Regions from separate parts of the Kitasatospora sp. GP30 genome, predicted to be linked through region 3. Evidence: riboswitches for the same ligand, from Rfam matches in the RefSeq annotation. Region 3 holds a riboswitch; each other region holds the start of a gene.

Region 1 (6,162 bases), on a different contig from region 3:
CGGGCTGCTGGGTCATGGCCCCTCCTGGTCTCCACGGGTGAGAGGGACTTTAGTCCTATCCGAAGTCCTATCCGATCCGCAGACCATCACACCAGGGTGAGAATCACCTTTGCTCCGGCGCTCAGTCGCTCTTCGCACCCGGCCAGTTGCGCAGGCCGTCGGTCAGCAGGGTGAGCAGCCGGTCCTGGGTCTCGGCCAGGTCCTCGCTCAGCCGGAACGCCCCGGCGATGCTCAGCGAGGCGAAGCCGTGGGCGATGGCGCGCACCGAGCGGGCCGCGTGCACCGCCTCGGAGTCGGTGATGCCGTAGTCGGCGAGGATCTCGAAGATGGTGCCGACCAGCAGGGTGGCCGCGTCCATCAGCTGCTCGTCGCCGGGCAGCGGCGCCTGCGGCAGCGCCGCGTACCGCAGCGGATAGGTCATCGCGTAGGAGTGGTAGGCCTGCATCAGCGCCGTCACCGCCGGCTCGCCGTGCTGCCCGGCGATCGCCCGGCGCAGTTCCCCGGCCAGGTCGGTGGTGACCCGGATGGCGATCAGTCGGCGCAGTCCGGCCAGTCCGCCCGGCACGTGCTTGTAGAGCGAGGGAGCGGCGACCCCGGCCCTGGCGGCGACGGCGGCCAGGGTCAGGGCGTCCGGCCCGTCCTCGTCGATCAGGGCCAGGGCGTGGTCGACCACGGCGTCCGGGTTGAGTCCGGCACGGGGCATCAGGCCACCTCCTTCAGGAACGGGAGCAGGGCGTCGGCGGTGGCCTGCGGGAACTGGGCCTGCGGGTAGTGACCGGCGCCGTCGATCATCACCTTACGGCCGTTCAGCGCGGCCACCTGACGGCCCGCCACCAGCTCCGGGTCGGGGAAGTCGGGGTCCTTGCTGCCCATCACCACCAGGGTCGGGACGTTCACCCCGGTGCTCCAGCCGATCGGCGCCGAGTCGCCGAACACCTGGCCGCGGGTGGCCTTGCGGCGGCCCGGGGTGCGCAGGTCGGCGACCAGGCCGGCGTTGTAGGCGGCGATCTCCTCGGTCACTCCGCCCGGGTAGGCCACCTTGTTCAGGTAGTAGCCCCAGACCTTGGGGAAGGCCAGCACGGCCGAGCCGAGGGTCTTGACCATGGCCTTCTCGAAGGCGGTGGCCGGGACCTTCTCGATGAAGGCGTTCATCAGCACGATCCCGGCCACCCGCTCCGGCGCGTCGGCGGCGACCCGGACCACGCTGGCACCGCAGTAGGAGTGGCCGACCAGCACGGCCTTGTCGATCTTCAGGTGGTCGAGGAGGGCGATGGCGTCCGCGGCCGCCGAGGCCGGGCTGTAGTCGTCCCAGTCGATCGAGGACTCGCCCCAGCCGCGCAGGTCCATGGTGATCACCCGGTGGCCGGCCGCGGCGAGCAGCGGGCGCAGGTGCCGGAACAGGGCCCGGTCCTGGAGCATCCCGGGGAGCAGCAGCACCGGGGCGCCGCCGCCGGTGCCCGGAGTGTCGTCGAAGGCGAGGGTGCCGCCGGGGAGTCGGAGGTACTGGGTCTGCGGGGCGGTGCTGGTGGCGTTCGTGGCGTTCATGGCGCGGGCCTCCTGACCGGGATCGGTGGGTGCCGGCTGCTGCCGACACCCACAAAGCTATGGCTAATAGCCTTAGCCGTCAACCCCTGGACGGCCAGTGGCATCAGGACTCCACCCGGAACGGATCGTGCTCGGCGAGCAGCTTCTCCAGGCGCGCCTGGTCGACCCGGTTGACCACCTCGCCCTCCTGCTGGCGGTCCCGGATCACCTTGGCCAGGGTGAACGCCGAGGTCACGGTGTAGAGCGCGCCGAGCGCGAGGAAGGCGCGCACCCATGCGCTGACCGGCAGATAGGCGATGCCGATCGCGAGTCCGCTGCCGGCAAGGGCGAAGGAGAGGATCGCCTGGACGTAGTAGGCGGACGTGGTACGCGGCTGCACCGAGGAAGTCATGTGTGAAGGATCGCCAACTCCGGTGCGCGGCACCTGAGTACGCGTACTCAGTTCGGCACTCAGCGTGAGGGGCGGTCAATCCCACGGGGGCGGCTTGGAATCAGGAGCTCCTAGGATTAACGTTTGATAACGCAGCGCGGTCGGAAACGCCGTACCCTGACGGCACCGTGCGCGTCGCCTAATCCGCAGGCCTGCCTCAACCGCAGGTCGGGAGCCGGGGAACCACCGTTCCTTGGGGTGAATCGGAGCGATCCCGGCCACGGCCGGGGCCGCTCGGTAGGAGACCTTCCGCTCCGAACCCGTCAGCTAACCCGGTAGGCGCGAGGGAAGGAAAGGAGCGCGCCCCCCGTGGCGTTGACGCACACCCCGCATGGCAACAGCGGCCTGCTCGACCACCCCGACGCGCCCGACGACACCGCCCGCCACCGGCTGCCCAAGCAGACCCGCACCAGCGCCCCGGTGCTCGGAGTCACCGCGATGGCCGCCGCCCTCGGCGCCACCGGCTTCACCGCCACCGCCGCCGCGGCCGCCGCCCCGACGAGCGCCGCGCCCGCGGTGAGCGCGCCCGACCAGGCGGACCCCGGGCTGGCGCTGGCCGCCCGCATCCAGCAGCAGGCCGACGGCGCCCCGGGCGCCGAGGACGGCGAGGACGCCGACCAGCTGACGGCCGGCCAGGGCGCTGCCCACCAGGAGAGCGCCCGGCAGGAGGCGGCCCGGTTGGCCGCCGCGCAGGAGGCAGCCGCCAAGCGGGCCGCCCAGCAGGCGGCCGCCACCGAGCAGGCCACCCGCACCGAGCAGCCGGCGGCTCCCGCCGAGGCCTCCGAAGCCGCCATGGCCGCACCCGCCGAGCAGCCGGCCGCCGTCTCCCCGCTGCCCGGCTACACCGTCGACACCCCGGCCGCCACCCCTTGGGTGCAGCTGCGCACCGGCGTCGAGATCTCCGCGCCCGCCCACACGCCGGTGCGCGCGATCACCGCCGGCGCCGTCAGCTCGGCCGGCTGGTCCGGCCGCTACGGCTACCGGGTGATCCAGACCCTGCCGGACGGCACCGAGCTCTGGTACTGCCACCTCGCCTCGATCTCCGCCACCGGCGGGGAGCTGGCCCCGGGCGCCGTGCTCGGCCAGGTCGGCGCCACCGGCAGCCGCGCCACCGGCCCGCGCCTGCACCTGGAGGTCCGCCCGGGCGGCGGCGCCCCGGACGACGCGCTGGCCTGGCTGCAGGCGCACGGGGTCACCGACTAGCTCACTCGCCTTCGGCGGTGCCGTCCCACTGCCCGATGTCCGGCAGCTCCACCAGGCCGCGCTTGACGATGTACTGGTCCACCTCGGCGGCGCCCGGCTCGGGCGCCAGGTCCTGATACTCCGTCAGCAGCAGCTCCGGCAGCCCGGGAACCGTCCACTGCCCGAGCAGCCGCACCGCCTCGGCCTGCACCGCCGCCTCGAACTCGGGGAGGTCGCCGGCCAGTTCGGCGGGCATCGGGAGGCCAAGGGCGGTCAGATCGGCCAGGTTGCGGTAGCTGCGCTGCTTCAGGTGGTCCTCCACCAGCAGCCGGGCGCCGTCGGTGGCCATGCCGATCGACAGCAGCACGCCCTCGGTCCAGCCGTCCACGCCCTCCGGCTGCTCCAGCTCCGTGAGTTCGGCGAGCACCGCGATCCGGTCGTGCGGATCGAGCACCCGGAACCAGTCCAGCCAGGCCCGCACCGCGTTCTCGTCGGCGGTGTCCACCCCGGCGGCGCGCAGCAGCAGGGTGTACAGCCGGGGCCAGGTCAGCAGGTGCGGCTGGCGCAGCAGCCCGGCCAGCAGCTCGCCCTGCCACTCGGCCTCCTCGTGCAGCCGCTGCTGCCGCTTGGCGTTCAACCGCCGGGCCGCCCGCTGGTGGTCGATCAGCAGTCGGACGGCGGCGCCGTAGGCCAGCGGGTCCTCGTCCGGGGCGGGCTGCACATACAGGTGGATCCGCTCGTAGAGCAGCTCCTGCACCAGCGCGGAGGTGAGCTCGGGGAAGCCGTCGTACATCCGGGCGTCACCCAGTTCGAGCAGCGCCAGGACCGCGTTCAGCGGACCCTCCGGCACTGGGTCGAGACCCTGCTCGGCAGCCCAACGCAGCAGCTCAGCGGTGTGCGGCCGGGGTGCCAGCCGCAGGTTCTCGTCGTCCATGACCGGTACGGTAACCGCTTCGGCGGGCACTACCGTACGTGCCATGCACCCCGTCCTGCTCACCGGGCCACGGCTCACCATCCGTGAGTTCCACCATGTGCCGCGCGACATCGACGCGTTGCACGCGATCTTCGGCGATCCGGAGACCGCCCGCTACCTCTCGTTCGAGCCGCGCGACCGGGAGGACTGCGCCGACCAGGTCGCGCTCTACCTGGACGAGGCGGAGAAGCAGCCGCGCACCGTCTTCCGGATGGCCGCCACCCTGACCGAGGACGGCGAGGACGCCGTGCCGCTCGGCAACGCGGTGCTCGGCATCGAGGGAACCGAGGCGCAGCGCGCGGCGTTCATCGGGTACGCGCTGCGGCGGGACGCCTGGGGGCTCGGGTACGCCACCGAGATCGCCCGGATGCTGTGCGACTTCGCCTTCGGCGAGCTCGGGCTGCACCGGCTGGCCGCCCGTCTGGATCCGGCCAACCTCGCGTCGGCCCGGGTGCTGCGCAAGGTCGGCTTCCAGCTGGAGGGCCGGATCCGCGACGACCTCCACCTGCGCGGCGAGTGGCACGACGCGCTGCAGTACTCGCTGCTGGAGCACGAGTGGAGCCCGGGCGGCACCACGGTGGGCGGGGCAGCGGGGGGTTAACCCCACCCCGGGTTCGCCGGGCAGCCGCATTACCGCGCGGCGCCCGCCCCGGCAGGGTGGAGGCATGACGACGACGACCTTCGCGACCACGGCCACTACCCCGTCGGCCCGGCGCGCCCCGTACGGCCACCGGACGTTCCGCGAACTCGGCTACATCTGCACCTCGCTGGTCACCGCGATCATCGGCTTCACCTGGGTGGTCGCCCTGTTCTCGATCGGCGCCGGCACCCTGGTCACGGTGGTCGGCCTGCCGGTGCTCGCCCTGCTGCTGGCCGGCGCCCGGGGCCTGGGCCGGCTGGAGCTCCACCGGGTGCACCGGCAGCTGGGCCTGCCGCTGGCCGCGCCCGCCCCGGTGGCCGTGCCCGAGGGGGCCGGCTTCTGGGGGCGGGTCGGCGCGCGGCTGCGGGACGGCGCGGGGTGGCGGGCGGTCGGGTACCAGGTGCTGATGTTCCCCTGGCGGGTGTTCAGCTTCTGCGTCGCCGTCACCCTGTGGAGCACCGGGCTGGCGCTGGCCACGCTGCCGGTCTGGAACTGGGTGTTCCCGACCTACGTGGGCTGGCCCGGCTACCGGCTCTTCGACTACACCGACGCCCACCACGTCCACCACGCTTACTACATCGCGTCGTTCTGGCAGGTGACCCGCGCCTCGCTGGTCGGGATCGGGTTGCTCCTCCTGGCCGCCTGGGCCACCCACCTGCTGACCAACGTCTCGCGCGGCGCGGCCCGCGCGCTGCTGGCGGACTGGTCGTCCTAGCCCTCCTGCGCCGGGCGGTAGGTGCTGACGACCGCCCCCGTCTTGGCGGCGACCGACGAGACCAGCTCGAAGCGCCGCTTGCCGCCGTCCGCCGGGAAGATCGTCTTGCCGCCGCCGAGGATCACCGGCATCTGGATCAGCGTCAACTGGTCCACCAGGCCCTCGCCCAGCAGCGCCCGCACCAGCGTCGGGCTCCCCATCATCGCCAACTCCCCGCCGTCGGCCGCCCGCAGCGCGCGGATCTCCTCGACGGCCCGCGCCGCGTCGATCCGCACGGTGTTGTGCCAGGTCAGCTCGGAATCGCCGAGCGTGCCGGTCACCACGTACTTGCGCAGCGAGTTCATCCGGTCCGCGAACGGATCCCCGGCCCGCTCGGGCCACGCCGCCGCCATGGTCTGCCAGGTCCGCCGCCCGAACAGCAGCGCCTCAGCCTTCTCCAGCCCCGCCGCGAACGCCCCGCCCACCACCTCGGGATCGAAGAACGCATGGGACCAGCCCCCGTGCGCGAACCCCCCGTCCACATCCTCCTGCGGTCCACCCGGCGCCTGCACGACCCCGTCCAGGCTGATGAACTCACTGACCACCACGCGCATCCCACTGCCTCCTCGTCTGCGGCCCTACGGCAATGAAGACCCCGTCCTCACCCGGAAATCATCGCTCGCGGCGCATCGGATCCG
Region 2 (6,162 bases), on a different contig from region 3:
GGTCGTCGAGTTCGTCCACCTCGACCTGGCCGGCGAGCCGCAGGTGGAGGAGCGCGAGGTGCTCACCGAGACCCTGGAGTCGGTGCGCTGCCGCTGGTGCAACGCGGTCGACCAGGTGGAGCTGGTGCCCCGGCCGGACGCCGCCGAGGAAGCCTGACACCCTGGACCCGCGAGGGTGCCGTGTCGTGCGTGGTGTTCGTGGCATGCCGCACACGAGACAATTGCACCGAGCGGTGTGTCAGGAGACCAGGGATCGGAGCCGAGGACGCGATGGACGCAGCGAGTCAGGCCGCCGAGCCCGAGGGGCCCCAGCCCGCCGGCGGTGAGCCGCTGCCGGCCGACGTCCCCAGCGAGGCCGGGGCCGGGCCGGCCGAGCAACTGGACCGCCCGCTCCCCGAGGGCGTGCGCCGCCGGGTGGTGGGGCTGGCCGCCGACGCGCTCGGCGGGCTGCCGCTCACCGAACTGCCGGCCACCCTGCGCCCGTACGCCAAGTTCACCGCCGCCCGCCGCGCCCGGTACGCCGGCACCGCGGTGGCCGCGGCGCTGGAGGCGGACCCGGTGTTCCGGACCCGGATAGCGGACCGCCTGCGGGCCGGCCAGCCGGACCTGGTGGCGGCCCTGGAGGCCGGCCAGGTGCCGGGCGCCGCCGAGCCGCTGGACGTGGCCGCCGCCGCCTACCTGCTGCGCACCCGCGGCTGGACCCGCCTGGTGGCCGAGGCCGGCGAGCAGGCGGAGCGGGCCGAGGTGGCCGACGCGGCCGCCGAGGCCGCCCGGCTGCTGGAGAAGCTCCAGGAGGAGCTGGCCGCGACCAAGGCGCTGGCCCGGGCCGACCTGGAGCGCCAGCGCGCCGAGGGGGAGGGGGTGCGCCGGGAGCTGGAGGCGCTGCGCAAGAAGGTGCGCAGTCTGGAGAGCGACACCCGCCGGGCCCAGGCGGAGAGCCGCAAGCTGCAGGGCGAGCTGGACAGCGCCAAGGCGGTGGCCGCCACCGAGCGGACCGGCCTGGAGAGCGAGAACCGCCGGCTGCGCCACCGGGTGGCCGAGCTGGAGAGCACCCTGGAGTCCGGCCGCCGGTCGGCCCGGGAGGGGCGCAGCGTGGCCGACATGCGACTGCGGCTGCTGCTGGACACGGTGCTGCAGTCGGCTCAGGGGTTGCAGCGCGAGCTGGCGCTCCCGGTCACCCAGCTGCATCCGGCCGACCTGGTGGACGCGGTGGTGCCGGGCACCGCCTCGCCGCACGATGTGGCCCGGCGCGGGCTGGCCGAGGACGATCCGGCGCTGCTGGACCAGCTGCTGGCGATTCCTCAGGTCCACCTGGTGGTGGACGGCTACAACGTGACCAAAACCGGCTACCCGACGCTGCCGCTGGAGCAGCAGCGGCTGCGGCTGCTCGGCGGCCTGGCGATGCTGGCGCAGCGCACCCAGGCCGAGGTGACCTGCGTCTTCGACGGGCAGGACCTGGACGTGCCGGTGATCATGGCGCCGCCGCGCGGGGTGCGGGTGCGGTTCAGCCGGACCGGGCAGACCGCGGACGAGCTGATCCGCCAGCTGGTCCGGGCCGAGCCGCAGGGCCGTCCGGTAGTGGTGGTCTCGGCCGACCGCGAGGTGGCCGACGGCGTGCGGAAGGCCGGCGCGCGCCCCGTCTCGTCGGTCCTGCTGCTCAACCGCTTGGCGCGCAGCTGAGCCGCTGTGCGCCTACCGCCGGTTCGACCGTCGCCAGTCGAGCGCCGGTGAAGGCCCGGTAAAGGCCGTTCGACCGAAGGTGGTTCGCGGCCGGGGGAGTAGCGCAGGGTTCTGATGTTCAGTAGGGTCCGGCGTCAAACCTATTTTTCCGGCCACTCACCCGATCAGGTAGGCGGTCGGCAGAAGAAGGAGCGGTCCAGTGGCGTCCCACCGCCGTCCCAAGCAGCCGAGTCGTGCGCGGGTCTACGTGTTCACCGCCGCTGCGGCGACGGCGGTCGCCCTCTCCGCGCAGCCCGGCGCCTGGGCCGACCCCAAGCCGTCGGTGGACGACGTCAAGACGCAGATCGACGGGCTGAACCAGCAGGTCGAGGCGGCGTCCGAGAAGTACGACGGGGCCAACGAGCGCGCCACCCAGCTGCGCCAGCAGGCCACCCAGCTGCAGGACCAGGTGGCCCGCACCCAGCAGCAGGTGACGGACCTGGAGTCCGGCCTGGCGGCGGTGGCCGGCGACCAGTACCGCAGCGGCGGGATCGACCCCGCGGTCCAGGTGATGCTCAACTCCAACCCGCAGACCTACCTGGACCAGACGGCCAGCATGCAGATGGCCACCACCTCCGAGACCGACGCGCTGAAGTCGCTCATGGACCAGCAGCGCAAGCTGGACCAGGAGAAGAAGGAAGCCGCCGACACGCTGGCCGAGCTGGACCGCTCGACCCAGGAGCTGAACGCGGCCAAGACCGATGTGCAGGGCAAGTTGGCGGCGGCGCAGCAGCTGCTGGCCTCGCTGAGCGCGGCCGACCGGGCGGCGGTCACCGCCGGCGACCACGCCTCGCGCAGCGACGTCCGCACGCCGATCGGCCTGCCGCAGGCCGGCGGTTACGCGGGCAGCGCGGTGCAGCAGGCGCTGACCCGGCTGGGCGACTACTACGTCTGGGGCGCCACCGGCCCGACCACCTTCGACTGCTCGGGCCTGATGGAGTGGTCCTACGCGCAGGCCGGCGTCTCGCTGCCGCGCACCTCGCAGGAGCAGGCCACGGTCGGCACCGCCGTGCCCAGCCTGGCCGACGCGCAGCCCGGCGACCTGGTGATCTACGGTGCCGACGCGCACCACGTCGGGATGTACATCGGCAACGGCAAGGTGGTGCACGCCCCGCACACCGGTGACGTGGTGCGGATCGCCGACGCTGCCTCGATCGGCCCGATCAAGACCATCCGCCGGGTCTGATCCGACCCGCTGACTCCCCGTCGATCCGTCTGGCCGGCCCTCCTGCTGAGGGTCGGTCAGCGCGGGTCCGGGCCCGCGTGGTCCGTGCTGTGAGCTGGGACACCTGTTCGTCTGCGTCTTGGTCACCACTGGGTGATGCGCTTATCACGGACAGTCAAAGTTCGTAAGTAATTCCGACAAGGATTTGAACACATCACGGACCTGTTACTAGGGTCGGCTCCAGACCGATGCGATGGCGATCACCCGACCCGGGTGGCAGCGGAGGTCCCGCCGAGTTCGGAAAGCAGCCCGGGCAGTTGACGGCCCGAGGGGAGTCCCTGCGGGGGTGCTGTGGACCGGAGCCGGGGAACCACATGTTCCTCCGGGGTGAATCGGCGCCAGGTCGGCCCGCGGGCCGGTGAGGCGTCGTAGGGCATGCTTCCGGCCCGAACCCGTCAGCTCACCCGGTAGGCGGCCCGAGGAAGAAGGATTCGTGGCGTCCCACCGTCGTCCCAAGCCCGTCGGCCGAACTCGCGCGTCGATCCTGACCGCTGCTGCGGCGACCGCCGTCGCCCTGTCCACCCAGACCAGCGCGCACGCCGACCCGGCGCCGACGCTGGACCAGGTGAAGACCCAGGTCGACGACCTCAACCAGAAGGCCGAGGCGGCCAACCAGGCCTACATGACGGCCCAGTCCAAGCAGCAGACGCTGCAGAAGCAGGTCAGCGACCTGCAGGACCAGGTGGCCCGGCAGCAGGACCAGGTGACCAACCTGCAGAACGGCCTGGCCGGTGTGGCCGCCGACCAGTACGCCAACGACGGGATATCCCCGACGGTTCAGCTGATGCTGAACGCGAATCCGGACAGCTTCCTCAATCAGGCCGGCTCGATCAACCAGCTGAACACCAGCCAGGGTGAGACGCTGAAGGAGCTCCAGCAGGAGCAGCGCAAGCTCGACCAGGACAAGGCCGACGCGAGCGGCAAGCTGGCCGAGCTGGACTCCACCACCGCCCAGCTGAAGTCCGCCAAGGATGACGCCCAGGCCAAGCTGAAGGCCGCCCAGGACCTGCTCAACTCGCTGACCGAGCAGCAGAAGCAGGCCATCGCCGCGCAGGAGGCCCAGGCCGCCGCCGCTGCCAAGGCCGCCGCCGCCAAGGCCCAGGACCAGGCGAGCCAGCAGGACGCCGCCTCCCGCGGCAGCTCCCGCACCGACCTGAGCAGCATCCCGGCCGGCTCGCACGCGCAGGCCGCGATCGCCGCCGCCGAGTCCGCGCTGGGCTCGCCGTACGTCTACGGTGCCGCCGGTCCGTCCTCGTTCGACTGCTCGGGCCTGATGCAGTGGGCCTACGCGAAGGCCGGCGTCTCGCTGCCGCGCACCTCCGAGGAGCAGGCCACGATCGGCACCAACGTGGGCACGGACATCGCCAACGCGCAGCCCGGCGACCTGATCATCTACTTCGCCGACGAGCACCACGTCGGCATGTACGTGGGTGGCGGGCAGATCATCCACGCCCCGCACACCGGCGCGGTCGTGCACTACGAGAACGCCACGGTGATGCCGATCGCGGCCATCATCCGCGTCTGACGCGTCCCTGACGGTTCGTCAGGAAAGAGCCCGGTCCCCGCTTCGGGGGCCGGGCTCTTTCGGCTGAATGTCCGATTCTTGGTCAAATATTCGTATCGGCGGGGGTTTGGACTCGTCCGTCCCGACTCGCTAACGTCGGCGCGGATCTGTTCCGCCGCCGATTGGAGTCGTCAGCCCATGACGATGCCGCAACGCCCGGTGCTCCCGGGCCGCACTCCCCAGCAGGGCGCCGAGCGTCGGCTCTCCCGAGTGCTGGCGGTCACCGCCGCCGCGACCACGGCGCTGGCGATAGCGGCGGGCGGCGCGGCGCAGGCGGCGCCCGGCGGCCCCGGACCGGACCGGGCCGGCGTCAAGGCGCAGGTCGACCAGCTCTACACGGAGGCCGAGCAGGCGTCGGAGCGCTCCACCGCCGCCGAGGACGATGCCAAGCGGCTGCAGCGCGAAGCGACCGAGCTGCAGACGGCGGTGGCCCGGGACCAGGAGGCGGTCACCGAGACCCGCACCGCGCTCGCCGAGATCGCCGCCGCCCAGTACCGCTCCGGCGGGATGGACCCGGCCGTGCAGCTGATGCTCTCCGGCGACCCGACCCGCTACCTGGCCGAGGCCCGCAGCCTCGGTCAGGCGGGTGAGCAGCGGGCCGACTCGCTGCGCACGCTCCAGCAGCAGCAGCGCGCCCTGGACCAGCGCCGCGCCGAGGCGACCGCCCGGCTGGCCCAGCTGGAGGCGGTCCGCAGCACGCTGGCGCAGAGCAGGCAGCAGCTGCAGGACCGGCTGAAGAGCGCCCAGGCCCTGCTCGGCACCCTGACCGCCGACGACCGGGCGCAGCTGGCCGCACAGGACGAGCGGGAGGCCGAGCAGCGCGCCACCCGCGGCACCGACCGGCTCGACCTGGGCAGTGCGCCGCCCTCCTCGGACCGCGCCGGCATCGCGCTGGCCGCCGCGCTGGGCAAGCTCGGGTCGCCCTACGTCTACGGAGCCACCGGGCCCGATGCCTTCGACTGCTCCGGTCTGATGTACTGGGCCTGGCGGCAGGCCGGAGTGACCCTGCCGCGCACCTCCCAGGCGCAGGCGTTCGGGGGGCGGCGGATCAGCCTGGCCGAGGCGCAACCGGGAGACTTGGTGATCTTCTTCAAGGACATGCACCACGTCGGCATGTACGTCGGCGGTGGCACGGTGATCCATGCCCCGCACCCCGGAGCCCAGGTGCGGTACGAGAGTGTCTCGGCGATGCCGGTCGCGGCGGTGGTGCGGGTCTGAGCGCCGTCGAGAGGCTGCCGCTGAAGAGCGCGGCACACCCCGGCGCGGCCAGTGGCACCGGGGTGTCGCGGCGTACCGCGCTGCTGCTGGTGGCGGGGGCGCTCACCCAGCTCTCGCTGCCGGCGACCGCCGCGCCGGGCACCGACCGGCGGTCGACGGACGGCCGGCTCGCCGCCGACCGGCTGACCGCGCTGCTCGCCCGCCGCGCCGACCGGCTGCGGACCGGCGAGCTGGCCGCGCTGCCGCTGGCCGAGCTCGACTACCGGCCGGTCGGCTGGGACGCCGGCACGGTCACCGCCGAGCTGCGGTACCGGCTGCTCGGCTACGACGACTACCCCGCGGTGCTGCAGCGCCGGCTCACCCTGGCCGGCGCGGCGGTGACGGGAGAGGGCGTGGCCCCGGACGCGGCCGCGGCGCCCTGGGACCTGGGCGCGCC
Region 3 (6,162 bases):
CAGGCCCTCACCCTCGGAAACAGGGATGTTCTCCAGTTTCAGGACCATGCATCCGTGCCCGGGCAGCGTCCACGTGCCCTTTACGGGCGCCTTCGCCCGGAAGCGGCGGAGCCACGTGTGCCAGCTGAAGTCCAGGCCCGGCAGCCGGGACCCACGTTTCCGCAGAGCCGGCCCGAACCGACCCCTGTGTGGCCGGAAGCACGGCCAGACAGGCAGCGGGACACCGCGCCGGCGCTCGGGCGCAGCAGGCCGGCGTTGCAGCGCGCGCCGGGCGCTCCGGCTCAACGCGCTGCCGGCGGGCGTCCACCTGGTCCGCTCCGGCGGGGGCGGCCCTAGTTGCCGGTCCGCTGCTGCGGGAGGTGCAGGTAGGCGGCCCGGCCGGTGTCCCGGGCGCGGGCGACGGCCTCGACCAGGGCGAGTCGGGCCGGGGTGAGCTCGGTGCGCCACTCGGTGAGTGGGCGGACGGCGAACTCGGTGTGCTCGGCCGGGTCGAGGGCGAGGCCGGCCAACTGCTCGGCCGTGAGGGTGCCGCCGTCGAAGACCACCCCGACCTTGAACGGCCACTCGCCCGCGGCCGCCACGAAGAGCAGGGCGAGCAGCGGCGGGGCAGGCTGGGCCGGCAGCAGCAGACCGGTCTCCTCGCGGACCTCCCGGCGGGCGCTGTCCCACGGGTCGCTGCCGAACTCCAGGTTGCCCCCGGCGAATTGCCACACGTCCGGGTCGTAGACGGACTTCAGCAGCAGCGGGTGGCCGTCGCCGTCGGTGAAGTGCACGGCGGCGAACACGATGCCGTGCGGGAGGGTACGCAGATGGTCGGCGAGCGGCAGTTGGGCCATCGCGGATCCTTTCGGCGGTGGTCTGTGCTCAGTCCTCGGAGTGGTCGCCGTCCAGGTAGACCCAGGCGCCGTCGTGGCGGACGAAGCGGCTGTTCTCGTGCAGACTGCCGGACCGGCCGCGTTCGCGGAAGTGGGCGCGGAACTCCACTGTGCCGGCGGTGTGGAACGGGCCGCCCTCGGTGCTGCCCAGGATCTCCAGCCGCTCCCAGCTGAGCCCGGGGTCGAGGTCGAGCTCGGCCGGGCGGGTGTCGGGGTGCCAACTGCGGAGCAGATAGGCGATGTCCCGGACCGCGAAGGCGCTGTAGCGCGAGCGCATCAGCTGCTCGGCGGTGGCGGCCTGGGCGAGGCCGCGGTGCAGCTTGCCGCAGCAGTCGGCGTAGGCGGCGGGCAGACCGCAGGGGCAGGTGGTGGGCTGAGCGGCTGGCTTCGCGGCGGTGCGTCGGGACATGACTCCATTGTGACGGGCCGTGGGGAGTGCACTCGCACGGCCCACGGCCCACGGCCCGTCAGATGATCAGAACAAGGTGATCAGAACAAGGTGATCAGAGGAAGCCGATCAGGGGAACTGGAGGTGCTGGCCCGGGAGGATCAGGTTCGGGTTGGCACCGACCACGTCGGCGTTGTGCTGGTAGAACTGCTGCCAGCCGTCCAGGTGGTGGGTGGAGGCGATCTCCGAGAGGCAGTCGCCGGGCTGCACCGTGTAGCCGCCGGCGGCGGGCTGCGCGGTCGTGGGCGTGCCGGGCGCCTGGGTGCCGGGCGGCACGGGCTGCGGCGTGCCGGTCTGCTGCGGGGGCGCGGCGGGCACAGCGGGCGCCGGTACGGCGGCGGACGGCCCGGTGGGCGCCGCGGCGGTGCTGGGGGCTGCCGGGGCGGGGGTGCCGGCCTGGGCCGGGGTGCTGGGGGCGGCGCCGGCCGTCGGGGCGCCCGCAGTGGCAGGGGTGCTCGGGGCTGCCGGGGCGCTCGGGACGGCGTTGCCGGGTGCGCCGGGCGCCGGGGTGGCCGGGCTCGCGGGCGCTGCGGGGTTCGTCCACGCGGGCGGGGCCGCCGAAGTACCAGGTGCGGCAGGTGCGCCGGGCAGGCCGGGAAGACCGGGCGCGGCCGGGGATGTCGGGGCGCCTGGCGTGCCCGGCGTGGCGGGCGTGCTCGGGGCAGCGCTCGGCGCGCTCGCCGGGGGAGTCGTCGGAGCACCCGGCGCGCTGGGCGTACCGGGAGCGCTGGGCGTACCGGGCGTACCGGGCGCGCCAGGCCCGCCCTGCGAGTTGCCCGGCGTCGTCAGACCGGCCGTGACCGCGCACTGCCCCCAGGTGCCCGGCCCCTGGTCCTCGAACAGCGCCTCGGCCACCTCGATCTGCTGCTGGCTGGTGGCGTGCGAGGGCTCAGCGCCGTACTCGTCGCCGCCGTAGTGGTCCCACTGGCGCTGGGTGAGGTGGAGGCCGCCGTAGTAGCCGTTGCCGGTGTCCATGGTCCAGTTGCTGCCGGTCTCGCACTGGGCGACGGCGTCCCAGGTGCTGGCCGGGGCGGCGTGCGCGCCGGTGGCGGCGAGCAGCGGCAGCGCCAGCCCCGCGCCCGCCACGGTGGCCGCCGCGACGGCCCGTTCGGTCTGGGTCGGGCGGCGATGGCGGCCAGGGCCGGTGAAGACCATGGGTCTGTTTCCTCTCCGCACGCCTGCGAGGTGAGCTGTCGGGTTCGGGCCGGGAGGTTGGCCCGGCCGCCTGACCGGACGGATCCGGTGGGCGGCTTCACCCCTAGCCGCGCGGGACGGCACTGAACCTGGGTCCCCCGCTCCTGCCCTGACGTGGTGTGGTGGTCAGGATCCCGGGCGCGGTGGGCAGGACTAGGCGTGCCGCGCATGGGTGCCGGCAGATGCCAGCTGGCAGGCAGACTAGACGGATCATCATGGTGGTAACAACCCCGCATCGTGGACATCACACGCTCATCACGTGGAGTCTTGGTCATGCTGTGCAGGATGTACTGGGACGGCGGAGGTCGCGTGGATCGTTGATGCCCGAGGTCGACCCGCTGGTTGCTGTCCGGTTCGTGTCGAGTCTGTGTCGAGTTCATGTCTAGGAGCGGAGGAGAGGTCTGATGGCCGACGAAGCCAGGATGCGTGAGCTGTTCGCATCGGGGAAGCGTGGTGTGCTGGTCACCATCAAGCGGGACGGGCGCCCGCAGTTGTCCAATATCTTCTATGTCTACGATCCGGAGCGGGACTTGATCCGGGTCTCGGTCACCGCGGATCGCGCCAAGGCCAAGAACGCGGCCCGTGACCCGCGCGTCAGCCTCCATGTGACCAGCCCGGACTTCTTCACCTGGGCGGTCGCGGAAGGCACGGCCGAGCTGACGCCGGTCGCCCAGGCGCCGGATGACGACACGGTGGCGCAGCTGGTCGACTACTACCGGGCCGGCAGCGGTGAGCACCCCGACTGGGCGGAGTACCGCGCCGCGATGGTCGAGGAGCGCCGCCGGCTGCTGACGCTGCGGGTCGAGCGGCTCTACGGGCAGACGCCCTGACGCTGACGGACCGGGGTGCCGCCGACCGCCCCCGGCGCGGACGGCGGCACCCCGGCGCGCGGCCCTGGGAGCCGAGCACCTCGTGCCCGAGTGCCACGTGCCCGAGTGCCTCGTGCCCCCAGGGCTCAGCCGAGCGCCTCGTGCGCCCCCGCCCTCAGCCCAGCGCCTCGCGGCTGAGGGCGAGCGTGGTCTCGATCGCCTTCACATAACCCGCGTGCATCCGGTCCGCCGCGGCGTCCTCATCGGAGCCGCCGCCGAGGTCCAGCTCGGCCCGGAAAGTGAGCAGCAGCTCACCGTCGGCGCCTTCCTCGATGTCGTTGTGGATCACCCAGCGGGCCTGCTCGTCGTCGCGGTAGAAGCTGACCCGGGTCATGGGCTCGAAGACCACCGTCTCGCGCACCCGCTCGCCGTGGAAGACCACCTCGCGGACCAGGCCGTTCGCCGTCCGCTCCAGCACCCGGCACTCGTCCATCGCGGCCACGAACGGCACGGCGTTCTCCGCCTTGCGGACCAGGCCGGCCCAGATCGCCGCTCGGTCCAACGCGATCCGGTCGCCGCGCTGCGGGTCGTTGGCTCGCACACTCGCACTGATGGCGCGCATGACTGGCTCCCCCTTCGTCTGCCGGAGTCCGGCTTGTGGCCCCTCGCGGCCAATTGCTTGTACGGCCATTGCTTGTACGGCCATTGCTTGTACGGCCAAGTAAATCCCCAAGCCTCTGCGTTGGCAAGGGGAGTAGCAAGGATTCACATCAGGCGATTGGGCGTACAATCATCAAGTGCCTGCCATACGAGACACCACAAGTCATGCGATCGCCCGGGTCTCCCGCCTGCATCGCGCCGCGGCCGAGCGCTTGCTGCGCCGCTCCGGTCTGCATGCCGGGCAGGAGCTGCTGATGATGCTGCTCTGGGATCGCGGGCCGCTGCCGCAGGGCGAGTTGATCGAGCAGCTGGGCCTGGACGCCTCCACGGTGACCAGGATGGTGCAGCGACTGGAGCAGTCCGGCTTCGTGCGCCGCAGTCGCAGCGCGACCGATCGCCGCGCCGTCATCGTGGCACCGACGGCGGCGGCGCAGGCGTTGTGCGAGCAGGTCGGCGAGATCTGGGGCGAGCTGGAGGAGTTGACCCTGGGGGGCCTCTCGGCGGCCGAACAGGCGGAGCTGGCACGATTGTTGAGCCTGGTGGAGCGCAATCTGACGTGACGTCAACTCATCGCTGGCGCACCGCCGTCGGCGTCCGCCCGAGGCGGCGGGCGTCGCGGCGGGCCCGGCCCGGGGTGGCGCCGACGCCCACCACCCGGTCGTCGCGCACCGCCAGCCAGCAGTCCTCGGGCAGGCCGGGCGCGCCGGTGGCACGCAGCGCCGCCTCGGCCGGGTTGACCGGCGGCGGGGCGGGCTCGCGGGCGCCGGACCGCCACTCGGCCCAGCTGCGCTCCCGCCCGCAGCGCTGCCGCCAGTACAGCTGCTGCGCCACGATCAGCGGGCCGAGCGCGGCGAGCAGCGGAAAGCCGGTGGTCAGGACGTGGGTTGCGAAGAGCGCGCTGACCGCGCTGACCACGGCCAGCCCCACCGCGGCGGCCAGCAGTGCGGCCCGGCGGCCGTACGCCTTGGCGGCGGCGAGGGGGAAGAGCACCAGGAGCAGCAGGTCTCCCAGGCCCAGCGAGACCGGCAACGCGCCGCGGGTGAGAGCCAGTTGCGGGGCGAACGGCTGCCCCTGCACCTCGGCGGCGAACCGCAGGGTGACCGAGGTGAGCGTGGTGGCCACCAGGTCGTAGACCGCCAACACGGCCGCGAGCGCGGCGACATGGGCGGCCCGCATGCCGCTCTGCACCCACAGGTTGGCCACCCCGACGACCGCGATCAGCAGCAGCGCGTCGGTGGCGGCGAGCACCCCGGTGGGGGAGGCGTGCAGGGCGAGGGTGGTGCCGACCGCGGCGGCGGCCGGCAGCCAGGCCCAGCGGCCGCCGAGCACCGGGGCGAGGGTGAACTGCACGGCGGTGCCCAGCACCACGCCGAAGACCGTCACCACCACGGGAGTCGGCAGCGCGAGATCCAGCAGCGGAGCCAGCACCACGCCGACGCAGACCACGGCGACGTCCCCGGCCGTGTAGACGCCGACGGGCGGTCGGGGGATCCGGATCCGGGCCAGATAGCCCAGGGCGAGGGCGATCGCGACGGCGGTGACGCCGCTGAGCGCGGCCAGGGCGGTGGTGTTCATGAGCGGCCGGCCAGGCGGGTCGGGCGGCTCGGCGACGGGCCGAGGTCCGCGAAGCCGTGCTCGCGCAGATCGGCGCGGAGCGGGACGGTGGGCGGCATGGCCTCGCGGTCGTCGTACAGCCGGATCGCGGCCAGCGGCAGGCCGGCGGCGGTGGCGCCGTCCTCCAGGCGCCCGAGCAGGGCGGCCGACGGCAGCCGGCGGACCAGCACGTGCAGCACCGCGCCGCCGGGATCGTCGGTCAGTGCGTATCTGGTGGGCAGTGGCACGTCGGGTTCGGCCTCCAGCAGGTCGAGCAGGTCCCGGGTGGGCAGGACGGCACTGAGCGGGCCACTCCAGCGGCCGACGACGTCCGAGGTGGCCGGCAGCTCGGCCAGCTCGCAGTCGGGCCCCTCGGCGGGCAGCCGGACCAGGTCGCCGGTGGCGTAGCGCAGCAGCAGGGTGCACTCCCGGTACGGAACGTACGGCGTGTGCACCACCATGCCGACGGCGCCGGGCGCGGTCGGCTCCCAGCTCTGCGGATCCAGCACCTCCAGGTGGCCGAACTCGGTGCCGTGGTGCAGATGCCCCTGCGAGCACGGGGCCGCGCCGGCGGGCACCAGCT

The links. Region 3 has a riboswitch for cyclic di-AMP ahead of P3T35_RS23295 (transglycosylase family protein). Riboswitches for the same ligand answer to the same signal wherever they lie in the genome.
Region 1: another riboswitch for cyclic di-AMP. It lies ahead of P3T35_RS34690 (M23 family metallopeptidase); the one in region 3 lies ahead of P3T35_RS23295 (transglycosylase family protein).
Region 2: another riboswitch for cyclic di-AMP. It lies ahead of P3T35_RS05460 (NlpC/P60 family protein); the one in region 3 lies ahead of P3T35_RS23295 (transglycosylase family protein).

Annotation. Positions count from the first base shown of each region.
Region 1 is NZ_JARZAH010000043.1:31,698-37,859, reverse strand. Features, by position in the region: gene P3T35_RS34710 (hypothetical protein) at 1-16, opposite strand, end outside; gene P3T35_RS34705 (TetR-like C-terminal domain-containing protein) at 122-703, opposite strand; gene P3T35_RS34700 (alpha/beta hydrolase) at 703-1,545, opposite strand; gene P3T35_RS34695 (YiaA/YiaB family inner membrane protein) at 1,649-1,936, opposite strand; cyclic di-AMP (ydaO/yuaA leader) riboswitch at 2,102-2,271, shown strand; gene P3T35_RS34690 (M23 family metallopeptidase) at 2,285-3,178, shown strand; gene P3T35_RS34685 (hypothetical protein) at 3,180-4,091, opposite strand; gene P3T35_RS34680 (GNAT family protein) at 4,135-4,731, shown strand; gene P3T35_RS34675 (sensor domain-containing protein) at 4,796-5,485, shown strand; gene P3T35_RS34670 (dihydrofolate reductase family protein) at 5,482-6,078, opposite strand.
Region 2 is NZ_JARZAH010000002.1:466,290-472,451, forward strand. Features, by position in the region: gene P3T35_RS05445 (hypothetical protein) at 1-157, shown strand, start outside; gene P3T35_RS05450 (NYN domain-containing protein) at 271-1,680, shown strand; gene P3T35_RS05455 (NlpC/P60 family protein) at 1,880-2,905, shown strand; cyclic di-AMP (ydaO/yuaA leader) riboswitch at 3,222-3,374, shown strand; gene P3T35_RS05460 (NlpC/P60 family protein) at 3,378-4,469, shown strand; gene P3T35_RS05465 (C40 family peptidase) at 4,647-5,726, shown strand; gene P3T35_RS05470 (hypothetical protein) at 5,789-6,162, shown strand, end outside.
Region 3 is NZ_JARZAH010000018.1:15,885-22,046, reverse strand. Features, by position in the region: gene P3T35_RS23305 (NUDIX hydrolase) at 333-836, opposite strand; gene P3T35_RS23300 (YchJ family metal-binding protein) at 865-1,284, opposite strand; gene P3T35_RS23295 (transglycosylase family protein) at 1,393-2,478, opposite strand; cyclic di-AMP (ydaO/yuaA leader) riboswitch at 2,485-2,647, opposite strand; gene P3T35_RS23290 (PPOX class F420-dependent oxidoreductase) at 2,922-3,347, shown strand; gene P3T35_RS23285 (SRPBCC family protein) at 3,502-3,948, opposite strand; gene P3T35_RS23280 (MarR family transcriptional regulator) at 4,124-4,546, shown strand; gene P3T35_RS23275 (hypothetical protein) at 4,554-5,561, opposite strand; gene P3T35_RS23270 (AMP-binding protein) at 5,558-6,162, opposite strand, start outside.